2 linked regions of the Sphingobium yanoikuyae genome follow. The protein of the gene in region 1 interacts with the protein of each later gene in a pairwise test. Links are inferred from orthologs where the notes say so. Each region holds a gene or a part of one and is shown on either strand. Other genes may lie near its edges.

Region 1 (14,592 bases):
CGGCCGTGCCGCCCACGGCGGTCACCAGATAGAAATAGCCCTTATGGCGCAAAATCTTGGGGCCTTCGGGCGAGAAACCCTCGACATCCCAGTCGTCGGGATAGTGCCAGGGGTCATAGACATGTTCGGGCTGGCCGACGGTCGCCAGACCATCGTCGGTCAGGCGCACCCGGTCGCCGCCCGACAGGAACAGCCAGCGCGATCCATCCTCGCCCACCGCATGGCCGGGATCGATATGGTTGGGCAGATGCAGGTCGATCGGATCGCTCCACGGCCCCTCGATCCGATCGGCCCAGATCACATAGCTGGTGTTGGGAGACGCCTTGACCGGGATGTAGAGATAATAGCGGCCCTTGTGCCTGCACAGTTCAGGCGCCCAGACCGATCCGATATTCTTGTGCAGCGCCGGGCCGATCGGCCGCCAGTTCACCAGGTCGCGCGAATGCCAGATGATGAGTCCGGGATAGGAATCGAAGGTCGAGAAGGTCATGTAATAATCCGCGCCATCCTTGAGGATGGTGGGATCGGGATGATCGCCCGCGATCAGCGGATTGAGGAAGCGGCCGTCGCCCAGATCGGCGATGCGCTGATTGTCGAAGCCGCGCCGCCAGTCGGGCGCGGGGGCAGGCGTGTCCGGTGGAGCAGGGGGTGCCGCCCGCGCCTCGCTCAAACCACCTGCCAGCGCCGCCGAAGCCGTCGCCAGCAATGCGTCCCGTCGGCTGACTGCCATGACCCTCTCCCGATTATTGATACCGGTTACCTAAGGGCCATGACCTGATGCTGTCAAATGGCGCGGACCTGATCCTCGTAAAGCTCCAGCGGCAGTCCGTCTGGGTCGGCGAAGAAGGTGAAGCGCCGGTCGGTATATTCGTCCACCCGCACCGGTTCGCACACCACGCCATGGCTTTCGAGCCGGGCGACCTCCGCATCCAGGTCGCTGACGGCAAAGGCAAGGTGGCGCAGGCCACAGGCTTCCGGGCGCGAGGGGCGCGGCGGCGGATTGGGGAAGGAGAAAAGCTCGATCTGCGCGTCGCCGACGGCCAGATCGCATTTCCAGCTGTCGCGTTCGGCGCGATAGACCTCGTTCAGCACGGCAAAGCCGAGAATGTCGACATAGAAATGGCGGGACCGGGCATAGTCGGACCCGATGATGGCGATATGATGGATGGCGTGCATCGCCCAGCGCTATCGCGGGATGCGCCCGTCGCGCAATGGCTATCCGGCGATCAGTGCCTGAAGATCGAGCAGCGCCCGGCCGAAGGACAGGCCTTGCGGCCCCGCGACGAAGCGGGGTTCCCATTCCGGCCCGAACTTGTCCTTGTAGGCGCGCAGTCCTTCAAAGCCGTAGAGCGCATTGCCATGCTGGTAGAGCAGCGCCCCCAGCTTCGACCAGAGCGGTGCCAGCCGGCGCGCCTCCAGCCCGGAAAGCGGGGCGAGGCCGAGGTTGAACCAGCGATAACCCTGTGCCTTGCCCCACAGCATCAGGTGGATGAACAGAAAGTCCATCGTGCCATAGGGGGCGTCCTCGTCATGGCGCATCAGGTCGACCGACAGTTCGGACCGGTCGGCCGCGGCCCAGATATTGGCGAAGGCGACGATCCTGTCCTCCTGTCGCACCACGGCGCAGTCGAACCGCGCCATATAGGCGCGATCGAAGCGGCCGACGCTGAAGCATTTTTCCTTATGCCCCTTGGCCTGCAGCCAATGAGCGGAAATCTCGGCCAGCCGGTCCATTTCCTTGTCCAGCATCGCCGCAGGGATGATCTCGAAACTGGCGCCCTCCCGCGCCGCGCGCCGCTCGGCATAGCGCAGCGGCTTGGCATCCGGGCCGTCCAGCGTGAAACCGGCCAGATCGACATGCGCCTCCTCGCCATATTTGACGATCTGCAGCCCCAGTTCGATTGCGAGCGGCAGCATGTCCTGGCTGATCTGATAGAGCAGCAGGCGGCCCTGCGCGGCATCGGCTTGTTCGCGCAGCCGCCAGAGCAGGTCCGCCCATTCGCTGCGGGCGCCGACGGGATCGCCCATGACGATCCAGCTATGCCCCCTGATCTGGTACATCAGGCAACAGGTGCCGCCATCCGACACCAGGAAGCGCTTGTCGCCGATATAGGCGAGATTGGCGTCGGTGCGTTCGGCCAGCGCCAGCGCGGCCTCCGGCGGGACGGCGGCATTGCTGGCCAAGGCGGGAATGGTTGCGGCCGGGCGCAGCAGGCGCCAGAGCGCCACGCCGATCAGCAGGACGGCAACGGCCAGGCTGGCGCGCAGGAAACGCGAGGCATCGGCGCGGGCGGCAAAATGCCACCAGAGGTCGTTCTGATATTCGACATGCTTGTAGGCGAAGAAGCCGATCCAGACGCAGAGGCCCAGAACCACTGCGACTGTCGCCAGCCAGCCGGGGGTGAAGGCGTCGGCGATGAGCTGGGTCCGACGATAGAAGGCCGGGCGCGCCCATTGCAGCAGCGCGGCGATCAGCAGCATCGCCGCCGCTTCCTCATAATCCAGCCCCTTGAGCAGCGAGAAGATCGCGCCGGCCAGCAGCAGGATGCGGGTCAGCCAGAAGGCCCCGTCCAGCCGCCGGTAGAGGCCGGCCGACAGGATCAGCAGCGCCGCGCCGACCAGGCTGCCGGCCATGTGGGAGGCTTCGAGGAAGGGCAACGGCACGACGCTGTTAAGGGTGGCGACCCGGTGCGGGATGGCCGGGAGCGAACCCGATACCAGCAGGATGGCACCGCCCAGGAAGACGAGCGCCGCCGTCATGATCGGTGCGAGGCCGGTCGTGACGGCTTGCAGGCCGCGCAGGGTGCGGCGCAACGGCTGTCGCCAGCGCCAGCCTTCCTGCGCAACGATGATGCCGACTGCGATCAGCAGCGGCAGGATATAATAGACCAGTCGATAGGCGAGCAGCGCGGCGACCAGTTGCGGCCGGTCCACGCCGGGCAGGGCGGCGAGCATCACCAGTTCGAACACGCCGACGCCGCCGGGCACATGGGTCAGCAGCACGGCGACGATGGCGAGCGCATAGCCCAGGAAGAAGGCAGGCCAGACATGGAGGCCAACGCCGGGCACCAGGACGAACAGCGCAGCGCTGGCCGCAGCGAGATCGATCACACCGATGCCGATCTGGCAGAATATGCGCGAGGCGGGCGGCAGCGGCAGGGACATGCGGCCAAAATGCAGCATCCGTCCCTGCCGGCCGGCAAAGAGGATCAGGCCGATGATGGCCGTGAGGGTCAGGCTTCCGGCCACACGCAATGCTGGCGCGGACAGGCGGACATCGCCTATCGACAGCGTCTCCGGCCGCCAGACCAGCATGGCCGCCGCCAGCGTCAGGACGCCGCCCCAGAAGGTGGCGCCAGCGATCGCGACCACCCGCGCTACATCGGCAACACCCAGCCCCGCCGCGCTGTAGATGCGGTAGCGCGCCGATCCGCCGGTCAGCAGCGACAGGCCCAGATTATGGCTGAGCGTATAGCTGATGAAGGAGGCGAGCGCCGCCGTGCCATAGGGCAAGGGGCGGCCGATCGAGCGCAGCGCCAGCACGTCGTAGAAGGTGAGCGTGACATAGCTGATCGCGGTCAGCAGCAGGGCGGGGATCAGGGCTGTCGGGCCAAGTGCATGAAAGGCCGCGCGGATGTCGCGCACATGCACATCGTGCAGCAGATGGTAGAGCGCGACGAAGCCGAGCGCGGCGAGCAGCACCACAAGCCCGACCGACAAGGGCGTCTGGTAACGGCGCAAATATGTCATGGCCCCCATCTGTCGCTACCCCGTCTTGACCCGGTGCCAGAGCTGGCTGCGGCAGAAAAGCCCACCCAGGATGCAGCCGGAAATCTTCAGCTGGTCCGGCCCCTGCTGGTCGATGGTGGAATAGAAGGTGCGGCCCATGTCGGGCACATAGACCCGCCCGGCCCAATGGCCCGGTCCCTTGGGGCGATAATCCTGCAACAGGGTGGTGCCGACCAGATGCGGGATGCCGGCATCGCTGGCATCGGCCAGCGCCTCGGCATTGGCGTGACTGACCCAGCCGCACAATCTGTCCTGACAGGCGCCGGTCGTGACCGTGACGCTGCCGCGCGGATTGATCCAGGAACCCAGCACCGGATCGGCCGCCATCGCCGGAGCGGCGGCGATCAGGCTGATGCCGGCAAGGAACAGGCGCAAGGCATGAGGCATGGGTCAGGTCTTCCGGATCAATCCCTGCCGGGCGAAGGCCGCGTGCAGGACATGGTAGAGCGCATCGACATCATGGTGCAATGGATGCCCGCCCGGCAGCGCGACGGTCTGCCCATTGGGCTGGTGCAGCAATGGGCACAGGCTGGCCGCTTCCTCCTGTCCATGGACGCAGAGCAAAGGCGCCCAGTCGAGCTTGCGCGCGGTCGGCAGGGCGTCCGCCTCCGCCATGGCAAAGGTGAATATCTCACCGGGCGAAGCGCGATATTCGACCGTGGCGCCTGGCACCACCAGCGCGACCATGGCGATGGCATGGTGTTGGGCAGCGGGCAGCGTTGCAAGGCCGACATGCGCCATGTCGGCGCCGAAGGACTGGCCTATCAGGATGACCGGCGCGGCGGGATCGATGCTGTGGGCCTGAGCCAGGGCCTGGCTGATCAGGGTAGTGGCTTCGGCAGAGCTGCGGGTCTTGCGAAAATAGGTCAGCGAATTGACGCCGACGGTCGGCAGGCCGTCTCGCGTCAGGCGTGCCATGATGCCCGGCCCCATGCCGACCTTCATGCCCATGTCGCCCGACAGGATGATGGCGATCGGCGTGCCATGGCCCGGCCGATAGCCCTGTGGGCGGGAGAGGGAAAAGGGATCGCCGCCCAGATAGCCGAGCCATTGGAAGGTCGCTGCCAGCAGAGCGAGGATCAGGACGGGCAGGATATACCGGATGCTCTTGCCGCTGCGCGCCATCATGCCGTCTCCGCGATCGACCCGAGCGCCCGGCACGTCGGGAGGAGACCGACGTGCCGGGCTGTGAGCGGTCGGAACAAGACCCACGCGTTCCGACCGTTCGGCCAGCTGGTCCAAGCTGGCCTGTTTCGTGCCACCCAAGGGGGGAGGGGAGGTGGCACGACCGATATGGTCTATGACGGCCTGCGGTAGCGTGGCTGGAAGATGAACTTTTGGAGAGGCGGTCGATTAGATGCGACGGGCGACTGCGCCGGCGGCCCAGCCCATGCCGACGGCCAGGGCGATGGCGGTCAGGCCATAGAGGAAAGACCAGCGTTCGGCCGCGACGGCCATGAACTGTTCGAAGCCCGATTTGCGAACATGGATGTCGCGCACCGCCGCTGCTACGACGCGGCCGTCCTGCACCAGGAAGGTTTCGGCGGTATAGTCGCCCACGATCACACGGGCCGAGAGCGGCAGGCGGGCGCGATAGAGCACGTCGTCGCTGATCTCCACTGTGCCGGGGCGTTCGACGAACAGGCCGTTGCGCTGGCGCAGATCGACAAGGCCAGCCTGAAACCGGTCCAGCTCGGCGCTATCGTTGAGCGAGGAGGGGGAGAGTTGCAGCTTGTCGACGCCCAGTTCGTAGATCGCCGCCGTGCGTTCATCGACGATCTGGGCGATCGGCCGGGAGGAGGCCATGGCGTAGAAGCTGGGCGCAGAGCGAAAGCGGGCGCGGTCGGCATTGACCCAGATGCCGGCGACCTTCTGCTTCTCGCGCATGGTGATCGACTGTTCGGGGCCTTTCAGCACGACGACGATGTCCGCCGGCTTGTCCGGACTCCGACCGTCGGGATAGACGATGGCGCCGAACAGCAGCAGGTCCGCGCCGGTGAAGCTGTACTGGATCTCGACCTCGCGCTGGGACACATCGGGCACCAGTTGCGGTTCGTCCGCGGCACTCAGCAGCAGCGCCAGAGCCGGCAGGATGAGGCGGGATATCCTCATTTCACGTCGATCGTGAAGATTTCGTCGGGCCGCCAGCCCAGCCCCAGCGCCATGCGCGCGGCGACCAGCAGCACGATCGCGGCGAGCAGGATGCGCAGATATTCCGGGCGGATCGTCATCGACAGCCGGGTGCCGACCTGCGCGCCGGTGACGCTGCCGATCAGCAGCAGCATGGCCAGCACCAGATCGACCGCCTTGGTCGTCATCGCGTGCATCATCGTCGTCGCCATGGTGACGAACAGGATCTGAAACAGCGACGTGCCGACCACCGACTGGGTGTTCATGCCGAGCAGATAGAGCATCGCCGGCACCAGGATGAAGCCGCCACCCACGCCCAGCAACATGGTCAGGATGCCGGTTGCCATGCCCAGCAGCAGCGGCGCCAGCGGCGAGATATAGAGGCCCGAGCGATAGAAGCGCCAGCGCATCGGCAGTGCTGCGACCAGCGGATGGTGGCGGCGCTTGCGCGCCTGCATGCGCTTGCCGGTCTTGAGCGCGATCAGTGCCTGGATCGACTCCTTCGCCATCAGCGATCCGATGCCGCCCAGCATCAGCACATAGAGAATGCCGATCACCGTATCGATCTGCCCCAGCGACTGGAGCAAGCGAAAGATGAGGACGCCAAGGCCCGCGCCGACCACGCCGCCGGCGATCAGTACGCCGCCCATGCGGAAATCGACGGTGCCGCGCGACATGTGGGTCACGACGCCGGAAACACTGGCGCCGGTCACCTGGCTGGCAGCGGAGGCCGCTGCGACCGTGGGCGGGATGCCATAGAAGATGAGCAGCGGCGTCGTGAGGAAGCCGCCACCCACGCCGAACATGCCCGACAACAGGCCGACGACGCCACCCAGTCCGATGATGATCAGGGCGTTCACCGACAGATTGGCGATGGGCAGGTATAGATCCATGCCCCATCGGGTTAGAGACAAAAGACTCCGAGCGAAAGCCGGGAGATGGCCGGTAGGCTAAAAATCGGCGGCGAGTGTGACCGCCAGGCCGGAAGCCGGTTTGGCTTGACCGGCGACACGTTCACGCCATTCGATCCCGATGCGTGCGGCGATCGCTGGAAGGGGCAGACGAAACTGGATTTCGGGGCCGATATCCAGTCGTTCGACATCGGGTTGCGCACCACCAGACAGGCTGAGGCCAACGCGCAGAGGGCTGCCCTTGATCGGCGCGAGAAGCGAGAATTTTCCGTCGATGAAAAGGTCGCGCTTGTGCAGTCCTACCATGCCGGTCTGTGCGTAAAGGCTGGCCTCGATCGGCCCGGCAACGGGTCTGGGGCCAAAACCGCCGACGAGCAACAGCGCGAAGGAGTCGCGCGCCTGGGTATCGAGCGCGATCCGTCGTTCGGCGGCAAGGCTGACGGCAATATGGCGTACTGGCTGATAGGACAGGCCGATCGCGGTTTCGGGCGCCTCGGGCGACTGGAGGGCCGTCGTCGCCCGACCATAAGCGGCGAGGCGTCCCGAGGATCGGGGCGTCAGGTCGAAGTCGATCCGTGCTCCGGCCTGCGACCCGCCGAGGCGCCCCACCGTGGCCAGGTCTGCCGATGAACCACCGCCGGAGCGCCAGAGCAGCCAGACGCTGCCTTGCCAGCGATCATAGCCGACGGGCGATATGGTCGATACCGAAATGGCAAGCGGTTCCATGGCTTTGGGCCGGCCTAGGGGAGGTCTTTGTCTGGAGGCGCCAGAGTTCAACGACCATGCGTTCGATAGTGGCGCGATGGCATAAGAGGGCCGGACTGGCTTGAAGGGCGAACTCGCACGGATGGGTTGCCACTTATTGCCAGAATAAATTGCTGTTTCTGCTTTGTGGATGATCGGGATCATGCGCTCCTGATGGGTGGGGGAGCCGATCCGACTGCCTTTTGCCGGGGTTGGTACTGTCGCTGGTAGCGGCGCTGTCGACGCGATCGTGCCGAACAGGCGCATGCCAGTCCAGCCGATGCACAGCATGAAAAAGAAGCGCACCGGCCGTCCATCGGCCGATGATCCGATCATGCCTGCTCCTCCATGTCGGGGAAGTGATGTTGCGTCTTGTCCCACACCAGCGGCTTGCCCAGCAGCGACTGGACATAGAGGATCACGGCGCGCCGGGCGGCCAGGATAGCGATCGCATTGCCGACGAACATGCGCGGCACGGCCGCCAGTCCATGCCGCCAGCCATAGGCATGGCCGGCAAAGATCGCGCGCATCATGATGCGCCATGCCATGAGCCAGAGATTGAGCGTCAGCAAGCTGTCGATCAGCGGCGTCGACGGGCGCATTTGCGGCGCCAGGAATGGGCGCGCCAGTTCCAACATGCTCCAGAGCAGCAGCGTGGCGTAGGCGGCGACGATGATCAGGGCCGCAAGGGTGGCGCGCCGGTCCCTGATCCGCATCCACCATTCGGCCGGGCCACCCTGCCAGCCCATCCGATCCCATCCGGCAAGCGAAATGCCGATGATCCAGCGTGCCTTCTGGCGGATGGCGGCCGGGGCGCTGTCGGGAAAATATTCGCGTGTCGCGACAAGACGGCCCTGTGCGTCACGGATGCGCAGGAAGATGCCCCGGCCGCCCATGTCGGCGATCCGCAACCCCGCCTCATAGTCTTCGGTCAATGACCCCGGATCGAATGGCCCCGCGCCAGCATGAGGGGCGAGAGCGGCCAATATATTTCTTTCAAAGGCGCAGGCGACGCCAGCAGAGGGAATGGATGCACCAAGAAATTCCCTCACTGTCAGGGACTTCCCATGAGCTTCCGCAAACTCATCGCAATAATGATTGGCGATGGCACGGGAAAACCAGGTGCCGCGACCGGGTAGGGGGAGTACCGGCAATTGCACGAGCGCGAACCGGTCGATCATATGATCGAACAGCCGGATTTCATCGGGATGCACGACGTCTTCGGCATCGTGCATGACGATGGCCTTGAACCGGATGCCGCTTCGGCCTTCCTCCGCCAGCATGCTGCGCCAGTTGATGTTCAGGCAATCGGCCTTTGTGGTTGGGCCGGGGCGGTCATTCAGGCACAATATGATATGCGGTTGATCGATGGCGATGGACGCAATCGCGTCGATCGTTGCGGGATCATTGGGATAGGCGCCGACGAATATGCGATAATCGGCATCGCCCCAGCAATGTACGGCATGGCGCAGCATCGCGCCGATGACGTCCGCTTCCTGCCAGGCAGGAATGAAGATGGCGATACGGCCGGGCGTCGATGAAGGTGGCAATGTCGCCATCGTCATGCGGAGGCGGCGAGGGTGCCGGACCGCCCGCCAGGCTCGGCGGATCAGGAACAGAAGGTCGATCGCCAGATCATCCAGCCCGCCCAAGGCGAAGCCGATGACCGCGAACAACAATATCTCATAATGCAGCGCCTGTAGCGCGCCAAAGAGCATGTCCCCCACGATCCCGGATTCCCCCTGTCCCGATCGCCATGCGGCAGGGCGAATTTATGTCATGAGAACAGCGGTCTTCCAAGTATTTTGGAGAAAGTCTGTCAACATTGGCCGGCTGATCTGGGTTGGACCTGAGCGGAAATTTCCCTAAGGGGGAAGAATGGCAATACCGGCAAGCACTTATGGAGAAGAGGCGTGACCGAACGGCCCGTGTCCGCCCTCAGGAATTTCCTGAAGGGAGAAGCAGGCAGTGGCGTCTTGCTGATGATTTCGGCCGCGATCGCAATGATCATGGCGAATCTTCCTGGTGCTGCCGGCCATGTCTATCATGACATCTTCCATATGGTGACGGGGCCGGTGCTTGCTCCTGCGCTCGGTCCCATGACGATCCATTTGTGGGTCAATGACGGACTGATGGCGATCTTCTTCCTGCTGGTCGGGCTGGAGATCAAACGTGAGTTCGTCGATGGCGGTCTGTCCACCTGGGAGAGGCGGCGCCTGCCTTTCATCGCGGCGGGGGCGGGCATGATCGCGCCAGCGCTGGTCTATCTGGCCGTTACGGTTGGGGAACCGGCCCTGGCGCGCGGCTGGGCGATCCCGGCGGCCACGGATATTGCCTTCGCGATTGGGGTTCTGGCGCTGCTGGGATCGCGGGCTCCCGCATCGATCAAGCTGTTCCTGACGGCTGTCGCGATCGTCGACGACATGGGTGCGGTCGCGATCATTGCGCTGGCCTATAGCCAGGGGCTGGATGTCATGGCTTTGGCCGGCGCCTTTGTCGTCCTGCTGGTCATGTTCGGGATGAATCGTGTCGGTGTGCGGGCCTTGGCACCTTATCTCATCGGCTTCCTGCTGCTCTGGTATCTGATGCTGCTGTCGGGCGTGCATGCCACGATCGCGGGCGTGCTCGCCGCCATCACCATTCCGGTCAATCGCACGCCGGGTGCGCCGGATGCGGTGGACAGTCCGCTCCATCGCCTGGAACATCTGATCCATCCCTGGAGCGCCTATCTGATCGTGCCGCTCTTCGGCTTCGCCAATGCCGGCATCACGCTCAATGGCGAAGCGATCGGCGCTCTGCTCAGCCCCTTGCCGATCGGCGTGGCGCTGGGGCTGCTGCTCGGCAAGCAACTGGGCGTGTTCGGCAGTATCTGGCTGGCGCAGAAGCTGGGTATCGCGGCGCGGCCTTCGGGGGCGAGCTGGGTGCAGATTTACGGCATGGCGCTGCTGTGCGGGATCGGTTTCACCATGAGCCTGTTCATTGGCGCGCTCGCCTTTCCGGGGCAGCCATTGCTGGTCGAGGAGGCCAAGATCGGCATCCTTGGCGGATCCTTGCTGTCCGCGCTGTGCGGTTATGCGGTGCTGCGTTTTGCACCAGCGCCGCGTTCGGTCGAGCGGGGCGCAGGGTGAGGGGAATCGCGTAGCATTAACCTTCATGCTACTATCGCTCTGCCGCTGACGCGACTCGCTTCGCGTCAGCGCGCCGACCGCACTTTCGAAAAATACGGGAGGAGGGCGAACCGATGGAGACGGACGTCAACTATCTGCTGCATCGCCAGCAGATGTCGCTGATCAACGCGCAGGCAACAGCATCGCCCGAGGGGCGCGCTGCCTATGAAGGGCTGGCGCGCGGTTATATCGATCAGGTCGAAGCCTATCGCAGACGCAATGAGCAGCAGGAGAGGCTGATCATTCCGGCGCATTGATCCTCCGGCCGTTGCGTCATCGCGCTATCGACGGGAAATCAGGCGATCGATCACGTCCTGATGCGGGCCATCGGCACCGCATTCGCGCTCCAGTATCTTCTTGATCTTCTCTAGTTCGGCTTCGGTCAGATGTTCGATGCCGATGAAGTCGTTGCGCGCGGTCTCGATCGAACGGATCAGTTCGTCGAGCTTGGCCTGGATCGCGGCGCCGTCGCGGTTCTGGGCATTCTGGATCAGGAAGACCATCAGGAAGGTGACGATGGTCGTGCCGGTATTGATCACCAGTTGCCAAGTGTCGGAATAATGAAAGAAAGGGCCGGTCACGCCCCAGATCAATACCACGCCGACCGCCAGGATGAAGGCGAGCGGCTGGCCGGTCCAACTGGCGATCCGTGCCGACAGGGCGGAAAATATCCGATCCATGCAAACTCCTTTGGCTGTCCTGCGCATTTAGGCTCTGTTCAGCCATCTGCTGTCATGGCCATGCCCATGGCAATCATATCTTTTCGTGCAACGATCGGCGCGCTCGCCGGCTCCCTTCTGCTGGCCTCCTGCGCCAGTGTTTCTCCCGAATCACGCGTGCGTGCCGGGTTGATCGACGCCGGTCTTTCACCGCGAATGGCCGGCTGCATGGCCGAACGCATGGTCGATCGGCTCAGTCTAGTGCAGTTGCGACGGCTTCAGTCGATCGCATCGCTCCACAAGTCGCACATGGGCAAGATGAGCATGGACGAACTCCTCTATAAGGTCCGTGCGCTGGAGGATCCGGAGATATTTCTGGTGACCAGCAAGGCCGCTATCCACTGCTCCTTCTGACGCCGAATTCACAATAAAGCAGGGTCGAGCTCCGCAGGGGTTTTGCAATTTTGCAAAGTCGTTTTGCGAAATGGCTCTGGCCCTGCAACTTCGCCTGTGCTTAACCCGCCTCAACAGTTTTCCTGTGAACAAAGGACGGGCTAGCCCATGAACATTCACGAATATCAGGCGAAGGAACTGCTCGCCAAGTATGGCGCGCCGATCGCCGCCGGTCACGCTGCCTTCACCGTCGAGGAAGCCGTCGAGGCTGCCAAGAAGCTGCCCGGACCGCTCTATGTCGTGAAGTCGCAGATCCACGCTGGTGGCCGCGGCAAGGGCAAGTTCAAGGAACTGGCCCCCGAAGCCAAGGGCGGCGTCCGCCTGGCCTTCAACCTGGACGAGGTGAAGGCCCACGCCACCGACATGCTCGGCAACACGCTGGTCACCATCCAGACCGGCGAAGCCGGCAAGCAGGTCAACCGTCTGTACATCACCGACGGCGCCGACATCGCCAAGGAATTCTACCTGGCGCTGCTGGTCGACCGCGCCACCAGCCGCATCGCGTTCGTCGTGTCGACCGAAGGCGGCATGGACATTGAAGAGGTCGCCCACTCGACCCCCGAAAAGATCCACAGCTTCTCGGTCGATCCGGCCACCGGCTTCCAGCCGCACCACGGCCGCGCCGTTGCTGCTGCCCTGGGCCTGACCGGCGACCTCGCCAAGCAGGCTTCGAAGGTCGCTTCGTCGCTCTACGCCGCGTTCCTCGACACCGACGCCGAGCAGATCGAAGTCAACCCGCTGGCGCTGACCGAGCAGGGCAACCTCCTCGTCCTCGACGCCAAGGTCGGTTTCGACGGCAACGCCATGTTCCGTCACAAGGATATCGCCGAACTGCGCGACCTGACCGAGGAAGATGCTGCCGAAGTCGAAGCGTCGAAGTACGACCTCGCCTACATCAAGCTGGACGGTAACATCGGCTGCATGGTGAACGGCGCTGGCCTGGCCATGGCGACCATGGACATCATCAAGCTGAACGGCGAATTCCCCGCCAACTTCCTGGACGTGGGTGGCGGCGCCACCACCGAAAAGGTGACCGCGGCGTTCAAGATCATCCTGAAGGACCCGGCCGTTAAGGGCATTCTGGTCAACATCTTCGGCGGCATCATGAAGTGCGACATCATTGCCAATGGCATCGTCGAGGCTGCCAAGGAAGTGAACCTGTCGGTTCCGCTGGTTGTTCGCCTGGAAGGCACCAACGTCCAGCAGGGCAAGGACATTCTGGCCAATTCGGGTCTGCCGATCGTCCCCGCGGACGACTTGGGCGATGCGGCCAAGAAGATCGTGGCAGAAGTGAGGAAGGCGGCCTGAGCCCCCTAATCACCTGAGAAGATACGCCATAGGGCGTGGGTGACCTGGAAACGGGTCGCCCACGTCCGTGTTCGCGTTGGCGGGCGATGGCGTGAAAATGGAGGATGTTGAAATGAAGATCCTTGTGCCCGTGAAGCGGGTTATTGATTACAATGTGAAGCCGCGGGTGAAGGCGGATGGCACGGGCGTGGACCTGGCCAACGTCAAGATGAGCATGAACCCGTTCGACGAAATCGCCGTCGAGGAAGCCATTCGCCTGAAGGAAAAGGGCGCGGCGACCGAGGTCGTGGCGGTATCGATCGGCGTCGCCAAGGCGCAGGAAACGCTGCGCACGGCGTTGGCGATGGGCGCGGACCGCGCCATCCTGATCCAGACCGATGACGAAGTCGAACCGCTGGGCGTTGCCAAGCTGCTCGCCAAGGTTCAGGAAGAGGAAGGCGCTGGCCTGATCATCCTGGGCAAGCAGGCGATCGACGATGACAGCAACCAGACCGGCCAGATGCTCGCCGCGCTGCTGAACCTGCCGCAGGGCACCTTTGCCAGCAAGGTTGAGGTCGAGGGCGACAAGGTCAACGTCACCCGCGAAGTCGATGGCGGCCTGGAGACGGTGAAGCTCAACACCCCGGCGATCATCACCACCGACCTGCGCCTCAACGAGCCGCGCTATGCGTCGCTGCCGAACATCATGAAGGCCAAGTCCAAGCCGCTGGCGAACAAGACCCCGGCTGATTACGGCGTCGACATCGCCGCCCGTCTGGAGACGCTCAAGGTCTCCGAACCGCCCAAGCGCTCGGCCGGCATCAAGGTTGCCGATGTCGATGAACTGGTGGCCAAGCTCAAGGCTCTGGGAGTTGCAGCATGACGAAGACGCTCGTTTGGGTTGAACATGAGGGCGGCGCCGTCAAGGACGCGACCCTTTCCGCCGTGACCGCTGCAGCCAAGCTGGGCGAAGTCCATCTGTTGGTCGCTGGCCAGGGCGTCGACGGCGTTGCCGCCGAAGCCGCCAAGATCGCCGGCGTGGGCAAGGTCCATGTCGCCGACGACGCGGCCTTTGGCCATGCGCTGGCAGAGAATGTCGCGCCGCTGATCGTCGAACTGATGGGCCATCATGACGCGTTCGTCGCGCCGGCCACCAGCAACGGCAAGAATATCGCGCCGCGCGTCGCCGCCTTGCTGGACGTGATGCAGATCAGCGACATTCTGTCGGTCGAAAGCGAAGATACCTTCACCCGCCCGATCTATGCCGGCAACGCGATTGCCACGGTCAAGTCGAAGGACGCCAAGAAGGTCATCACCGTTCGCGGAACGGCCTTTGAAAAGGCGGCCAAAGAAGGCGGCAATGGTGCGGTGGAAGCCGTGGCCTCGACCGGCGACAAGGGCATTTCCTCTTTCGTCGGCGCCGAGATCGCCAAGCTGGAACGCCCCGAGCTG
Region 2 (14,497 bases), 2.3 Mb from region 1 along the record:
TGCCGCCTGCACCCCGTCATAGTCGGAAATCAGCACCACCTTGCCGCCGCGCGCCTGCACTTCCTGCATGTTGCTGACGGTCTTTTCGAACAAGGGGCCGCTGGGCGCGATGCAGATCACCGGCACCAGTTCGTCGATCAGCGCGATCGGGCCATGCTTCATCTCGCCGGCGGCATAGCCCTCGGCATGGATATAGCTGATTTCCTTGAGCTTCAGAGCGCCTTCCAGCGCCAGCGGATAGTCGGTGCCGCGGCCGAGATACAGGACATCGCGGGCCGGGACGATATGATGGGCCATCGCCTCGATCGCCTCGTCATAGGCGAGCGCGCCGTTGATCGCGGCGGGCGCTTCGGCGAGGTGACGGACAATTTCCTTTTCATCCTTGGCGCTGAGCTTGCCCTTGGCCCGCGCCAGATTGGCGGCGAAGGCAGCGAGCACGGCAAGCTGGCAGGTGAAGGCCTTGGTGGAGGCAACGCCGATTTCCGGGCCGGCATGGGTCGGCAGCAGCAGGTCGGCCTCGCGCGCCATGCTGCTGGTCGGCACATTGACGACGACGGCGATCTTCTGCCCCTGGGCGCGGGCATAGCGCAGCGCAGCAAGCGTGTCGGCGGTCTCGCCCGACTGGCTGATGAACAGGGCCAGGCCGCCCTCCTCCATCACCGGCTCGCGGTAGCGGAACTCGGAGGCGAAATCCAAATCGACCGGCACGCGGGCGAATTGTTCGAACCAGTAGCGCGCGACCATGCCGGCATAGAAGCTGGTGCCGCAAGCGACGATGGTGACGCGGCGAATGGTCGACAGGTCGAAATCCGGGATCGGCAGCGACACGCGATCATCCATCCGCTGCAGATAGGCCTTGAGCGTCTGGGCCACGACGACCGGCTGCTCATAGATTTCCTTCTGCATGAAGTGGCGATGATTGCCCTTGTCGATCATCGCGCCGGACACGCCGGAAATGGTGACCGGACGCTCGACCGGGTTGTTGTCCTTGTCGAAAATCTCGGCGCCATCCTTGGTGATGACGACCCAGTCGCCCTCGTCCAGATAGGCGATGCGCTGGGTCAGCGGGGCGAGCGCCAGCGCGTCGGAGCCGAGGAAGGTCTCGCCATCGCCATAGCCCACGACCAGCGGCGAACCCAGGCGCGCGCCGATCAGCATGTCGGGATGGCTCTTGAACAGGATGGCCAGCGCGAAGGCACCGTGCAGGCGCGGTAGCACCTGGGCCACGGCCTCCTTCGGCGCCACGCCCTGCTCCACCAGTTCGCTGACCAGATGGGCGACCACTTCGGTGTCGGTCTGGCTGTCGAAGGTGCGGCCGCGGGCAATCAGTTCGTCGCGCAGTGGCTTGAAATTCTCGATGATGCCATTGTGGACCAGCGCCACTTCGCCGGTCGCATGGGGGTGCGCGTTGCTGGTGGTCGGTGCCCCATGGGTGGCCCAGCGGGTATGGGCGATGCCGGTGGTGCCGGCCAGCGGCGATGCGGCCAGTTCCTTGACCAGATTGTTGAGCTTGCCCTCGGCCCGGCGGCGATCGATCCGGCCATCATGCACGGTTGCGACGCCGGCACTGTCATAGCCGCGATATTCCAGCCGCTTGAGGCCATCGACCAGCCGCTCCGCGACCTGATCCTTACCGATAATTCCGATGATACCGCACATGGTGGAAAGCCCCGCCGAACCAGATTAGTCAGATAGCGTCCATATAGGACAGCTTTGTCGCCATGCCATTAATGCCGGTCAGGCGACAGTGCCATGGCCGAGCCATGAAAAGAATGTCATCGTGGCCGGATGGTGACCAGCCAGATGTCGGGCGGCGCCAGCATGCGGAAGGGCAGGCCGCTGGTGCCCACCCCGCCCGACACGATCATCGCCTTCTGCCCATCCTGATAGCGGCCACAGGCATAGCGGGTGCCATAGCGGGAGGGCACATAGACGATTCCGGCAAAGGGCAGCGCCACCTGACCGCAATGGGTATGGCCGACCAGGGTCAGCGACGGCGCATCGGGCAGCAACGGGAAGACGTCGGGTCCATGCGACAGGATGACCGGCGCGCCACCAATGTCCTGCATCGCTTTCAACGTATCGGGTATGTCGGGCTTGCGGGTATAGATGTCCTTCAATCCACCGATCGCCAGCGGCCCGCGCCGCACCGCGCCATCCTGGACCAGGGCAATGCCCAGATCGGCAAAGGCGCGCTGCCAGTCATCGGGGCTCAGCGCCACCCGGTTCTTCCTGCTGCGACTGTCATGATTGCCCAGCACCGCGACCACGCCCATCGGCGCGCGCAGCCCGGCGAAGGGCGCGATCGCGTGGCGCGCATCATAGGTCGCGCCCCATTTATTGTCGCCGATATAGTCGCCGCCCAGCAGGATCAGGTCCGGCTTGAGGCCGTTGATCTGCGCCACGATCCGCGCCATCCGCGCCGGGCTGTTGTCCGGCCCGGACAGATGGGTGTCCGTCAGCAGCGCGACCTTGATCGGCTGCTGCGACGCGCCCGCCGGGAAAGGCAGCACGACATCGGCGCGTCGCACGACCGGCATAGCGCGCGCATTCATCAACAGCCAGAGCGGCCCTGCTACCGCGACCAGCAGCAGGAACAACAGGGCGGACAGAAACGGCCTGCGCCGGATGAAATTCAAGCCTTCGCCTTCCGCTCATGCATGCGGGTACGGAACGCCGCCGCCCAGCCCGGCTTGCTTTCCTGTTGCGGCCGGACGAGGCACAGCGCGTCGGCCGGAACCGGCTTGGTCACGACGCTGCCCGCCGCGACGATGGCGCCATCGCCGATCGTCGCCGGCGCGACCAGCGCGCTGTTGGAGCCGATGAAGGCCCCCGCGCCGATCTGCGTCTTATATTTGAAGAAGCCGTCATAATTGCAGGTGATGGTGCCCGCGCCGATATTGGCCGCCGCGCCGACGCTGGCGTCGCCGATATAGGACAGGTGATTGACCTTCGCCCCTTCGTCGAGGCGCGCCTTCTTGATCTCGACGAAATTGCCGACCTTTGCCTTGGGGCCGATGTCAGCGCCCGGACGCAGCCGGGCATAGGGGCCGATGTCGGCGCCGCTGGCCACGGTCGCGCCTTCCAGATGGGAGAAGGCATGGATGACGACATTGTCGGCGATGGTGACACCCGGACCGAAGACGACATTGGGTTCGACCGTCACGTCGCGGCCCAGCACCGTGTCGTGCGAGAAGAATACGGTCTGCGGCGCGACCAGGGTCACGCCCTCGCGCATCGCCTCGGCCCGGCGGCGGTCCTGCCACACGGCTTCGACGCCGGCCAGTTCGGCGCGGCTGTTGACGCCGGCCACTTCCCACGCTTCCGTCTCGATCACGGCGCTGTTTGCGCCGGGCAGCATGATGATGTCGGGCAGATAATATTCGCCGGCCGCATTGTTGTTGCCGATCTGGTCGAGCAGCACGAACAGGTCGCTCGCCCGCACCGCCATCAGGCCGCTATTGCACAGGGTGACGGCGCGCTCGGCCTCGCTCGCATCCTTAAACTCGACCATCTTCTCGATGATGCCCTGACCATCGGCGATGATCCGGCCATAGGCGGCGGCATCATCCGGGCGGAAGCCCAGCACCACCGCGCGCGGCTCGTCGCCCCGGCTCAGCCGATCGAGCATCGCCTTCATCGTCGCGCCGCTGACCAGCGGCACGTCGCCATAGAGGATCAGCACGTCACCGGCGAACCCCGCCAGCGCATCATGCGCCTGCGCCACGGCATGACCGGTGCCAAGCTGCTGGTCCTGCACGGCGATGGCGACGCCGCTGCCCTCGACCGCCTTTTCCACCTGCTCGCGGCCGGCGCCGACCACGACCACCTGCCGCTCGGGCAGCAGGTCCGCGACGCTGGCAAGCAGGTGCAGCAGCATCGGCCGCCCGGCGATCGGGTGCAGCACCTTGTGCGTGCCGGACTTCATCCTTGTGCCCTGCCCGGCGGCAAGGATGACGACTGCTAGGGGGCGAGGTGCGGTCACGGCGAGCGCGTCCTTTTCGTTCAAGTGGTCTGGAATATCACGGCTCTCTGCCATGTTTGCCTTGCCATTGCCACCGCCGACGCGGCATGGCGATGCCATGGCACGCTTATCCTTCGACATTGTCGGCTTCGACCTCGACGGCACCCTGCTCGACACCAGCGGCGATCTGGCCGCGGCGGTCAATTATGCGATCGGCACGATCGGCCGAGCCCCCTTCCCGGTCGATTCCATCCGGCCCTTCGTGGGCAAGGGTGCCAAGGTGATGCTGCAGCGCGCGCTCGACGCGTCGGGCGGCTATGACGAAGCGATCCTCGACCAGACGCTGCCGATCCTGCTCGATTATTATGAGCAGAATCTGGCGCTCCACTCCCTGCCCTATCCCGGCATGATGGCAATGCTGGATGCGCTGGCGGAGCGCGGCGTGAAGCTGGCAATCTGCACCAACAAGGCAGAACGCTTCACGATTCCCTTGCTGCACCAACTGGGCCTGTTCGACCGTTTCGCCTCGGTCGTGGCCGGTGACACGGTTGGCATTGCCAAGCCCGATCCGGCGCCGATCCATGCGATGATTGAGCGGGCCGGCGGCGGCCGCACCATCTTCCTGGGCGACACGATCAACGACATTGCCGGCGCGCGCAATGCCGGCATTCCCAGCATCGCGGTCAGCTTCGGCTTCCTCGACGGCCCGGTCGAAAATCTGGAGGCCGACGCGGTGATCCACCATTTCGACGAGCTGGTGCCGATGCTGGAAGCCTGGCCGGCATGAGCTTGCGCCTGGAGCGGGACGGCACGGTCGCCCGGCTGCTGATCGATCGGGCCGATCGCCGCAATGCCATGACCCAGGCGATGTGGGAGGCGATGCCCCATCTGGTCGCCGATGCCATGGCCGATGCGGATATCCGTGTGCTGATCCTCGCCTCGGCCACGCCCGGCCTGTTCTGCGCCGGTGCCGACATCAATGAATTTGCCGCCTGTTCGGGCGATGGCGACTGGCGCGCCGCCAACCAGGCCGCGATCCGCGCCAGCCAATATGCGCTGGCCCATGCGGAAAAGCCGGTGATCGCGGCGATCGACGGCGATTGTGTCGGCGGCGGATGCGGGCTGGCGATCGCCTGCGACCTGCGCATCGCGGCGCCGACCGCACGGCTGGGCATCACCCCGGCCAAGCTCGGCATCGTCTATTCGCTGTTCGACACCCGCCTGCTGGTCGATCTGGTCGGGCCGGCACGGGCCAAGCGCATCCTCTTCACCGGCGCGCTGCACGATGCCGAGGCGGCCCTTGCCATCGACCTGATCGACGAGATCGCGACCGATCCTCTGGCTGCTGCCGACGCACTGGCGCGCGAGATTGCCGGCAATGCCCAGCATAGCGTGCGCGCATCCAAGGCGATGGTCCGCCGCATCCTCGACGGTCAGGCGGATGACGACATGGTGACGCTGGAAATGTTCCGCGACGCCTTCACCTATCCCGACTTTGCCGAAGGCGTCGCGGCGTTCCGCGAGAAGCGGAAACCGCGTTTCTGATCCAGGTTAGGCAGTTTCCCGCTCGGCCCGCCGCAACCGTTACGCTCTCTTAACCATCGACATTTACCGGAAAATGCAGGATGGCGCTCCTGCATGACGCGACGTCATGCCGTCATGCTGCACAAAGGATCGGTCGCACTTCGTGGGTGAGAATTTCGCCTTCTTCCTGTCCATCATGATGGCCAGCTTCGGCGTCGCCTTCCTCATCGTCTGGGGCTGGGGCGCGCGGGAAGCCGGCTGGTGGAGCGGCGCCTTCTTCAACGTCGCCATGGGCTTTGCCGTGCCGGTCGCGTTCGACTTCCTGCCGACGGACTTGTGGGGCATCGTCGCCGACATCGCCTTTGCCACCGGCTTCCTGCTGTTCAGCCAGGCGCTGCTGACGCGCTGGCGCCCCAATTGGGTGCTGGGGCTGCGCATCGCCATCTGGGCGATATCGATCCTGATCTGCAGCTTTGCGGTGATGCGGGACATCGTCCCGCTGGAACTGGTGTCGTCCGACTTCGGCTGCTTCCTGCTGATTTCCATCCCGCTGATCGCCGGACGCGGCCAGTTGCGCGGCTGGCCCGATCGCGCCCTCTATGCTGCCGTCACCCTGGTGGCCCTCGACAACCTGCTGCGCGGCAGCAGCGTGTCCTTCACCCTGCCCGGCGGCGTAGCGTTCCGCGACAGCCAATATGCCTTCCTGATGCAGGCGCTGGCCTGCATGTTCGGCCTGTTCCTGGCCCTCTCCGCACTCGCGGCGGCCATGCAGGACGTGCTCACCCGCTATCGCCATGATGCCCATGTCGATCCGCTGTCGGGCCTGCTCAATCGCCGCGGGTTCGAGGAGGCGGTGGCCCGCCATGATGCCAGCGGCAGCCTGATCGCCTGTGACATCGACCATTTCAAGCGGGTCAACGACGCCCATGGCCATGGGCTGGGCGACCGGGTGATCGTCGCGCTGGCCGATGCGCTGCGCGCACTGGCCCCGGCCGATGCCGTCATCGCCCGCTTCGGCGGCGAGGAGTTCATCCTCTTCCTGCCCGGCGCAGACCCTGCCATGGCGACCGGCATTGCCGACGCGATCCGGCTGCGCTTTGCCGAACAGGCGGCAAGCCGGCTTGGCCTGCCCGGCCCGCTCACCGCCAGCTTCGGCCTCACCAGCCTGCACCGCGCCGACCGCTCGATCCATGACGCGATCGCACGGGCCGACAGCGCGCTCTATGAAGCGAAGGAAAAGGGCCGCAACCGCGTCGCCATTCGGCCCGCGCTGGCGCCCGCCGGCGATGCTCAGTCGAGCCGTGCCATCGCCTGAAGAAAGGCGTCCCGCGCCGCCTGGCGCTTGAGCCGTCGGCGTCGCAGCAGGATCGCAACCGCACCGAAGGGCAGGCACACCGCCAGCCCCAGGGCCGTCTGCGGCAATATCTGCAGCGTCATTTCGGGATGGCGGACGATCGCGATGATGTCGGCCAGCGCGGTCAGCACCGAAAAGATGATCCACAGCGCAAGGAACAACCGCTCAGGATTGGCCGACGGCACCGACTGGCTGGAGGGGAACTGGTTCATGCCCGTCCGATAGAGCAGCGCGCGTCCTTCCCCAAAAGAAAAAGGCCCCCGCTTGGCGGAGGCCCCTTCCCTTATCCAGCGATAGCGCAGTCGATCACATGTGGATCGGCTTGCCGGTCACGGCCATCGCCGCTTCCTTGATCGCTTCGCTGTGCGTCGGATGCGCATGGCAGGTGTAAGCGATGTCTTCGCTCGACGCGCCGAATTCCATGGCTTGCGCGGCCTGTGCGATCATCGTGCCGGCGACGGTGGCGATGATCCACACGCCCAGCACCTTATCGGTTTCGGCGTCGGCGATGATCTTCACGAAGCCGTCGGGCTCGTGATTGGTCTTCGCGCGGCTGTTCGCCATCATCGGGAACTTGCCGACCTTGACGGCGCCACGTTCCTTGGCGGCTTCCTCGGTCAGGCCCACGCCCGCGATTTCCGGCTTGGTGTAGACCACCGAGGGGATCACGTCATGGTTCACGATGCCGGTCAGGCCCGCGATATTCTCGGCGACGGCAATGCCTTCGTCCTCGGCCTTGTGCGCCAGCATCGGGCCGGGGATGACGTCGCCAATCGCCCAGACGCCCGGAACCTTGGTGCCGAACTCATGATCGGTCTCGATCTGACCGCGCGCGTTCAGCTCCAAGCCGATCTTGTCGAGGCCCAGGCCTTCGGTGTTGGGACGACGACCGATCGACACCAGGACGACGTCCGCTTCGATCTTCTCGGCTTCGCCACCGGCGGCGGGTTCGACGGTCAGGGTCACGCCCGACTTGCCGACTTCGGCGCCGGTCACCTTGGTGCCGAGCTTATATTCGAAGCCCTGCTTCTTGAAGATCTTGTTGGCTTCCTTGCGGACTTCGCCATCCATGCCGGGCAGGATCTGGTCGAGATATTCGACGACAGTGACCTTGGCGCCCAGGCGCTTCCACACCGAACCCAGTTCCAGACCGATCACGCCGCCACCGACGACGACCAGATGGCCCGGAACCTTGTCCAGTTCCAGCGCGCCGGTCGAATCGACGATCTTGCCGCCCGCATTGTCCACGGCCACGCCCGGCAGCGGGGCGACCGACGAACCGGTGGCGATGACGATGTTCTTCGCCGTCACCTTCTCGCCGTTCACTTCGACGGTGTTGGCGCCGGTGAAGCTGGCCAGGCCCTTGAGCCAGGTCACCTTGTTCTTCTTGAACAGATATTCGATGCCGCCGGTCAGGCCCTTGATGGCATCGACGCGCTGGCCCTGCATGGTGGGCAGGTCCAGGCTCATCTTGTCGATCTTGACGCCCAGCTTGGCGAGCGCGCCGTTGGCGGCCTCGTCATAAAGTTCCGAGGCGTGCAGCAGCGCCTTCGACGGGATGCAGCCGACGTTGAGGCAGGTGCCGCCCAGCGTCTCGCGGCTTTCGGCACAGGCGGTCTTCAGGCCCAGCTGAGCAGCACGGATCGCGGCGACATAGCCACCCGGGCCAGCACCGATAACCAGGACGTCATAATCGAAATCGGACATGGGGTTTTCCCTTCTCCAGTCATGCCAGCCAAACTGGCATCGCTCTGCCCCAAATCAAGGGCAAGAGGCGCCCCGGCCTAAGCCGGGGCAACAATAAATGGTGATTATTACAGGTCGATCAGCAGACGGGTCGGATCCTCGATCGCGTTCTTGACCGCGACAAGGAAGGTCACCGCTTCACGACCGTCGATCAGGCGATGGTCATAGCTGAGCGCCAGATACATCATCGGGCGGATCACGATCTGGCCGTTGCGGACGACCGGACGGTCCTCGATGCGGTGCAGGCCCAGAACCGCCGACTGGGGCGGATTGATGATCGGGCTGGACAGCAGCGAACCGAACACGCCGCCGTTGGAGATGGTGAAGGTGCCGCCCTTCATATCTTCCATCGTCAGCTTGCCTTCCTTGGCCTTCTTGCCGAAGCCGCCGATGGTCTTTTCAATGGCAGCGACGCTCAGGCTTTCCGCATTGCGGATGACCGGAACGACCAGGCCGGTCGGAGCCGAAACGGCGACCGAGATGTCGGCGAAGTCGTTATAGACGATCTCGTCGCCTTCGATCTGCGCGTTGACGCCCGGAATGTCCTTCAGCGCCATGCAGACGGCCTTGGTGAAGAAGCCCATGAAGCCCAGACGGACGCCATGCTTCTTCTCGAACAGATCCTTATACTTGGCGCGCGCCTCGATGACGTTGGTCATGTCGACGTCGTTGTACGTGGTCAGCAGGGCAGCGTTGTTCTGCGCTTCCTTCAGACGCTTGGCGACGGTCTGGCGCAGGCGGGTCATCTTGACGCGTTCCTGCTTGCGGCTGGGGCCAGCGGCCGGCGCATCGGCGGCAGGCGCCGAAGCCGGGGTCGCGGCAGCCGCCTTGGCAGTGCCGGCAGCGACGGCGGCCATGACGTCGTCCTTGGTCAGACGGCCGTCCTTGCCGGTGCCCTTGATCTTGCTCGGGTCAAGACCATGCTCCAGCACCAGGCGGCGGACCGCCGGCGACAGGGTCAGGCTGCCGCCCTCTTCGTCGTCCGATGCAGCCGGGGCCGAAGCGGCCGGCGCGGGTGCAGCGGCTTCCGCCTTGGCGGCGGGAGCAGCGGCAGCAGCCGGCGCGGCGGCAGCGGCACCGCCTTCGTTCACATAGGCCAGCAGCGCGCCGACCTCGACCGTATCGCCTTCCTTGGCGACCAGATCACCCATGACACCGGCGACCGGCGAGGGCACGTCGACCGCGACCTTGTCGGTTTCAAGGCTGACGATCGGCTCGTCGGCCTTGACCGCTTCACCCGGCTTCTTGAGCCACTGACCGACGGTTGCTTCGGTAACGGATTCGCCCAGCGTGGGGACTTTGACTTCGGTTGCCATGTGCTTTCTCAGCCTTTCTTCTGGCGACGGATTTCTTCACGAACGCTGTGACCCAGCGCATCGGCGACGAGGGCGCCCTGTTCGGACACATGGCGCGAGGCCAGGCCCGTGGCAGGCGATGCCGAAGCCTTGCGGCCGGCATAGCGGGCGCGCTTGGGCGCCTTGCCGGCCTTGGCCAGCGCTTCCTCGATATAGGGTTCGACGAAGGACCAGGCGCCGTTGTTGCGCGGTTCTTCCTGACACCAGACGACCTCGTCCAGATTGGTCATGCGCTCGATGCGCGTGGCCAGTGCGTCAGTGGCGAACGGATAAATCTGTTCGATACGGACGATCTGGGTGTTGGCATCGCCGGCGGCGTCGCGGGCTTCCATCAGGTCGTAGAAGACCTTGCCCGAGCAGAGCACCAGGCGCTTGGTATCCTTGTCAGCCGACCCGTTGGGGTCCGACAGGATGCGCTTGAAGTGCGTTTCGCCCAGGAAGTCCTCGGCCTTGCTGACGGCGGCCTTGTGACGCAGCAGCGACTTGGGCGCCATGATGATGAGCGGCTTGCGGAAGGGCCGCAGCATCTGGCGACGCAGCGCGTGGAAGTAATTGGCCGGGGTCGTGATGTTCGCGACCTGGATATTGCCTTCGGCGCAGAGCTGCAGATAGCGTTCCAGACGCGCCGAGCTATGCTCGGGCCCCTGGCCTTCATAGCCGTGCGGCAGCAGGCAGACGAGGCCGTTGGACCGCAGCCACTTGGTTTCCGACGACGCGATATACTGGTCGAAGATGATCTGCGCACCATTGGCGAAATCGCCGAACTGCGCTTCCCAGATTACCAGGCTCTTCGGGTCCGCCAAAGCGAAACCATATTCAAAGCCCAGCACGCCATATTCGGACAAAGGCGAGTCCAGCACTTCGAAACGGCCATGCGGCACGGTCGAGAGCGGGATATACTTGGCCTCGGTGTCCTGGTCGGTCCAGACCGCGTGACGCTGGCTGAAGGTGCCGCGACCCGAATCCTGACCCGACAGGCGAACGCCATAGCCTTCCGACAGCAGCGAACCGAAGGCCAGCGCCTCGCCGGTCGCCCAGTCGAAATTGGCACCCGACTTGAACATCTCGGCCTTGGCATCCAGCACACGCTTCAGCGTCTTGTGGACATTATGGCCTTCGGGAACGGTGGTCAGCGTGCGGCCCAGGCTGTCGAACAGCTTCTGGTTGATCGCCGATTCCACGCTCTGGCGCGCGGTTTCGGCATCGGCCGGCTTGTGCAGGCCCGACCAGCGACCGGCGAACCAGTCGGCCTTGTTGGCCTTGTAGCTCTTGGCGGCTTCGAACTCGTCTTCCAGATGGGCGACGAACTCGTCGGTCGAACCGGAGACGAACGCATCGTCCACCACGCCTTCCGCCTTCAGGCGCGCGGCATAAATGTCGCTGACCGGCGGATGCTGACGGATTTCCTTGTACATCAGCGGCTGGGTGAAGCCCGGCTCGTCGCCTTCGTTATGACCGAAGCGGCGATAGCACCACATGTCGACGACGACGTCGCGATGGAATTTCTGGCGATATTCCATGGCGAGCTTGGTCGCGAAGGTCACGGCTTCGGGATCATCGCCATTGACGTGCAGGATCGGCGCCTGGACACCCTTCGCCACGTCCGACGGATAGGGCGAGCCGCGCGAGAATTGCGGGCTGGTGGTGAAGCCGATCTGGTTGTTGATGATGAAGTGGACGCAGCCGCCGGTGTTGTAGCCGCTGACGCCCGAGAAGCCGAGGCATTCCCAGACGATGCCCTGGCCGGCGAAGGCCGCGTCGCCGTGGATCAGCACGGGCAGAACCTGCTCATGCTTGGTGAGGTCGTCGCGGAAGGTCTGCTGCGCGCGGACCTTGCCCAGCACCACCGGATCGACGGTTTCGAGGTGCGACGGGTTGGGAACCAGCGACATATGGACCTTGACGCCGTCGAACTCACGGTCGGTCGAGGTGCCGAGATGATATTTCACGTCGCCCGAACCACCCACGTCTTCGGGGTTGGCAGTGCCGCCCGAGAATTCGTGGAAGATGACGCGGAAGCCCTTGGCCATGACGTTGACAAGGACGTTCAGGCGGCCGCGATGGGCCATACCGAACACGATCTCGCGCACGCCCGATGCGCCACCATATTTGATGACCGCTTCGAGCGCGGGGATCATGGACTCGCCACCGTCGAGGCCGAAGCGCTTGGTGCCGACATATTTGCGGCCCAGGAACTTCTCATACTGCTCGCCCTGGATGACCTTGGCCAGGATCGCCTTCTTGCCCTCGGGCGTGAAGTGGATTTCCTTGTCCTTGCCCTCCAGGCGTTCCTGCAGGAAGCGGCGCTCTTCAACGTCCGCGATATGCATATATTCAAGGCCGACATTGCCGCAGTAATTCTGGCGCAGGATCGTCACGATCTCCGCGACGGTCGCGTACTGCAGGCCCAGCGTGCCGCCCAGGAAGACCTTCTTCGACGCGTCGGTCAGGCCATGATATTCCGGAGTCAGGTCCGCCGGCAGGTCACGCTTGGCCAAGCCCAGCGGATCGAGATTGGCGGCCAGATGACCGCGCACGCGATATGTGCGGATCAGCATCTGTGCGCGGATTGCGTCCTCGGCAGCCGATGCGATATCGGCCTCGGAAACAGCGGCACCCTGCGCCTTTGCAGCAGCCTTCACGGCCACCTGCATCTGCGTCGGGTCCATCGCCCCGGTCAGGTCGTCGGTGTCCGCCAACGGCCAGTTGGGGCGTGCCCAGCTCGGCCCCTGTTCGATCTCGAAATCCTGGTTCTCGTAACCCATCGTCTTGTGTCCCATGCATGCCGCGTGCAGTCGCGGAGCGGGAAAGTGCGGCCGGGGTGCAGCCCGGCCGCGTTTCCATATCATATTTTAAAGGCGGATCAGCCCTTCAGCACTTCCAGCAGGGTCTCGCCCAGCAGGCTCGGGCTGGCAGCGACCTTGATGCCGGCCGCTTCCATCGCCGCGATCTTGCTTTCCGCGTCGCCCTTGCCGCCCGACACGATCGCGCCGGCGTGGCCCATGCGACGGCCCGGAGGTGCCGTGCGACCCGCGATGAAGCCGGCCATCGGCTTCTTGCGGCCCTTCTTGGCTTCGTCGATCAGGAACTGGGCAGCCTGTTCTTCCGCGTCGCCGCCGATTTCACCGATCATGATGATCGATTCGGTGGCGTCGTCGGCCAGGAACAGTTCCAGCACGTCGATGAAGTTGGTGCCGTTGACCGGGTCACCGCCGATGCCGACGGCCGTGGTCTGGCCCAAGCCCGCATTGGTGGTCTGGAACACGGCTTCATAGGTCAGCGTGCCCGAACGCGACACGACGCCGACCGAACCCTTCGAGAAGATGTTGCCGGGCATGATGCCGATCTTGCACTCGCCAGGCGTCAGCAGGCCGGGGCAGTTCGGGCCGATCAGGCGCGACTTCGAACCCGACAGGGCGCGCTTCACCTTGACCATGTCCAGAACCGGGATGCCTTCGGTGATCGCGACGATCAGCGGGATTTCGGCATCGATCGCTTCCAGGATCGAGTCGGCCGCGAACGGCGGCGGAACATAGATGACCGAGGCGTCGGCGCCGGTCTTCGACTTGGCTTCGGCAACGGTGTCGAACATCGGCAGACCGATGTGGGTCGTGCCGCCCTTGCCGGGGGTCACGCCGCCAACCATCTGCGTGCCATAGGCAAGAGCGGTTTCGGTGTGGAAGGTGCCGGTGGCACCGGTCATACCCTGGGTGATGACCTTGGTGTTCTTGTTCACCAGAATGGACATGGGTGTCCCTTTATTCTCTGTGGACGTGGCACTTGGGTCTAAAGCGACCCGTCCCAGGCTGCGCACTTACCTGGAACGGGACGGTGCAAGCTGGTTGGCTCAGGCGAGCGAGGGATCGATACCCTTGCAGGCTTCCAGCAGTTCCTTGACGGCGTCGACCGACACCTGGAGGTTGGCCTTGGCTTCGTCGTTCAGCTCGATCTCGATGACCTGCTCGACGCCGTCCTTGCCGATGATGACCGGCACGCCGACATAGAGATTGTCGACGCCATACTGGCCGGTCAGGTTCGCGGCACAGGGCAGCAGGCGCTTCTTGTCGCCCAGATAGGCTTCAGCCATGGCGATCGCGCTGGTGGCGGGCGCATAGAAGGCCGAACCGGTCTTGAGCAGCGCGACGATCTCGCCGCCGCCCGAACGGGTGCGCTTGACGATGGCGTCGATCCGCTCCTGGGTCGAACGGCCCTGCTTGATCAGGTCGGGAACCGGGATGCCGGCGACGGTCGAATATTCGATCACCGGAACCATGGTGTCGCCGTGGCCGCCGAGCACGAAGCTGGTGACGTCCTTGGCCGACACGTTGAATTCTTCCGCCAGGAAGTGGTTGAAGCGCGAGCTGTCCAGAACGCCGGCCATGCCGACGACCTTGTTCGCGGGCAGGCCCGAAAATTCGCGCAGCGCCCAGACCATCGCGTCGAGCGGGTTGGTGATGCAGATGACGAAGGCGTCGGGGGCGTTGGCGGCGATGCCCTCGCCCACGGCCTTCATGACCTTGAGGTTGATGCCCAGCAGGTCGTCGCGACTCATGC

Evidence for each region.
Region 2: the proteins of sucC (region 1) and sucD interact in binary tests that used the Escherichia coli proteins (3 or more experiments, as listed by UniProt). The link is inferred for Sphingobium yanoikuyae from one-to-one orthologs.

The regions. Positions count from the first base shown.
Region 1 is NZ_CP053021.1:861,557-876,148, forward strand. The notes cover bases 11,219-14,061. They hold sucC (ADP-forming succinate--CoA ligase subunit beta), read left to right. Parts: upstream 11,219-11,961; coding sequence 11,962-13,161; downstream 13,162-14,061. Other genes in these bases: HH800_RS04560 (low affinity iron permease family protein), read right to left, coding at 11,219-11,421; HH800_RS28980 (hypothetical protein), read right to left, coding at 11,460-11,630; HH800_RS04565 (hypothetical protein), read left to right, coding at 11,578-11,814; HH800_RS04575 (electron transfer flavoprotein subunit beta/FixA family protein), read left to right, coding at 13,274-14,023; HH800_RS04580 (electron transfer flavoprotein subunit alpha/FixB family protein), read left to right, coding at 14,020-14,061. Outside these bases: HH800_RS04505 (family 43 glycosylhydrolase), read right to left, coding at 1-730; HH800_RS04510 (VOC family protein), read right to left, coding at 784-1,176; bifunctional lysylphosphatidylglycerol flippase/synthetase MprF, read right to left, coding at 1,216-3,759; HH800_RS04520 (DUF2147 domain-containing protein), read right to left, coding at 3,766-4,176; HH800_RS04525 (AcvB/VirJ family lysyl-phosphatidylglycerol hydrolase), read right to left, coding at 4,180-4,917; HH800_RS04530 (TIGR02186 family protein), read right to left, coding at 5,143-5,901; HH800_RS04535 (sulfite exporter TauE/SafE family protein), read right to left, coding at 5,898-6,812; HH800_RS04540 (hypothetical protein), read right to left, coding at 6,870-7,910; HH800_RS04545 (glycosyl transferase family protein), read right to left, coding at 7,907-9,292; Na+/H+ antiporter NhaA, read left to right, coding at 9,488-10,702; HH800_RS04555 (hypothetical protein), read left to right, coding at 10,816-10,998; more of HH800_RS04560, read right to left, coding at 11,023-11,218; more of HH800_RS04580, read left to right, coding at 14,062-14,592. UniProt on the Escherichia coli protein: Succinyl-CoA synthetase functions in the citric acid cycle (TCA), coupling the hydrolysis of succinyl-CoA to the synthesis of either ATP or GTP and thus represents the only step of substrate-level phosphorylation in the TCA.
Region 2 is NZ_CP053021.1:3,111,331-3,125,827, forward strand. Bases 11,750-14,497 are described here. They hold sucD (succinate--CoA ligase subunit alpha), read right to left. Parts: upstream 13,692-14,497; coding sequence 12,807-13,691; downstream 11,750-12,806. Other genes in these bases: HH800_RS15190 (2-oxoglutarate dehydrogenase E1 component), read right to left, coding at 11,750-12,708; mdh (malate dehydrogenase), read right to left, coding at 13,791-14,497. In the rest of the region: glmS (glutamine--fructose-6-phosphate transaminase (isomerizing)), read right to left, coding at 1-1,659; HH800_RS15150 (metallophosphoesterase), read right to left, coding at 1,776-2,639; bifunctional UDP-N-acetylglucosamine diphosphorylase/glucosamine-1-phosphate N-acetyltransferase GlmU, read right to left, coding at 2,636-3,928; HH800_RS15160 (HAD family hydrolase), read left to right, coding at 4,083-4,751; HH800_RS15165 (enoyl-CoA hydratase/isomerase family protein), read left to right, coding at 4,748-5,509; HH800_RS15170 (GGDEF domain-containing protein), read left to right, coding at 5,652-6,803; HH800_RS15175 (hypothetical protein), read right to left, coding at 6,779-7,054; lpdA (dihydrolipoyl dehydrogenase), read right to left, coding at 7,149-8,549; odhB (2-oxoglutarate dehydrogenase complex dihydrolipoyllysine-residue succinyltransferase), read right to left, coding at 8,657-9,904; more of HH800_RS15190, read right to left, coding at 9,913-11,749. UniProt on the Escherichia coli protein: Succinyl-CoA synthetase functions in the citric acid cycle (TCA), coupling the hydrolysis of succinyl-CoA to the synthesis of either ATP or GTP and thus represents the only step of substrate-level phosphorylation in the TCA.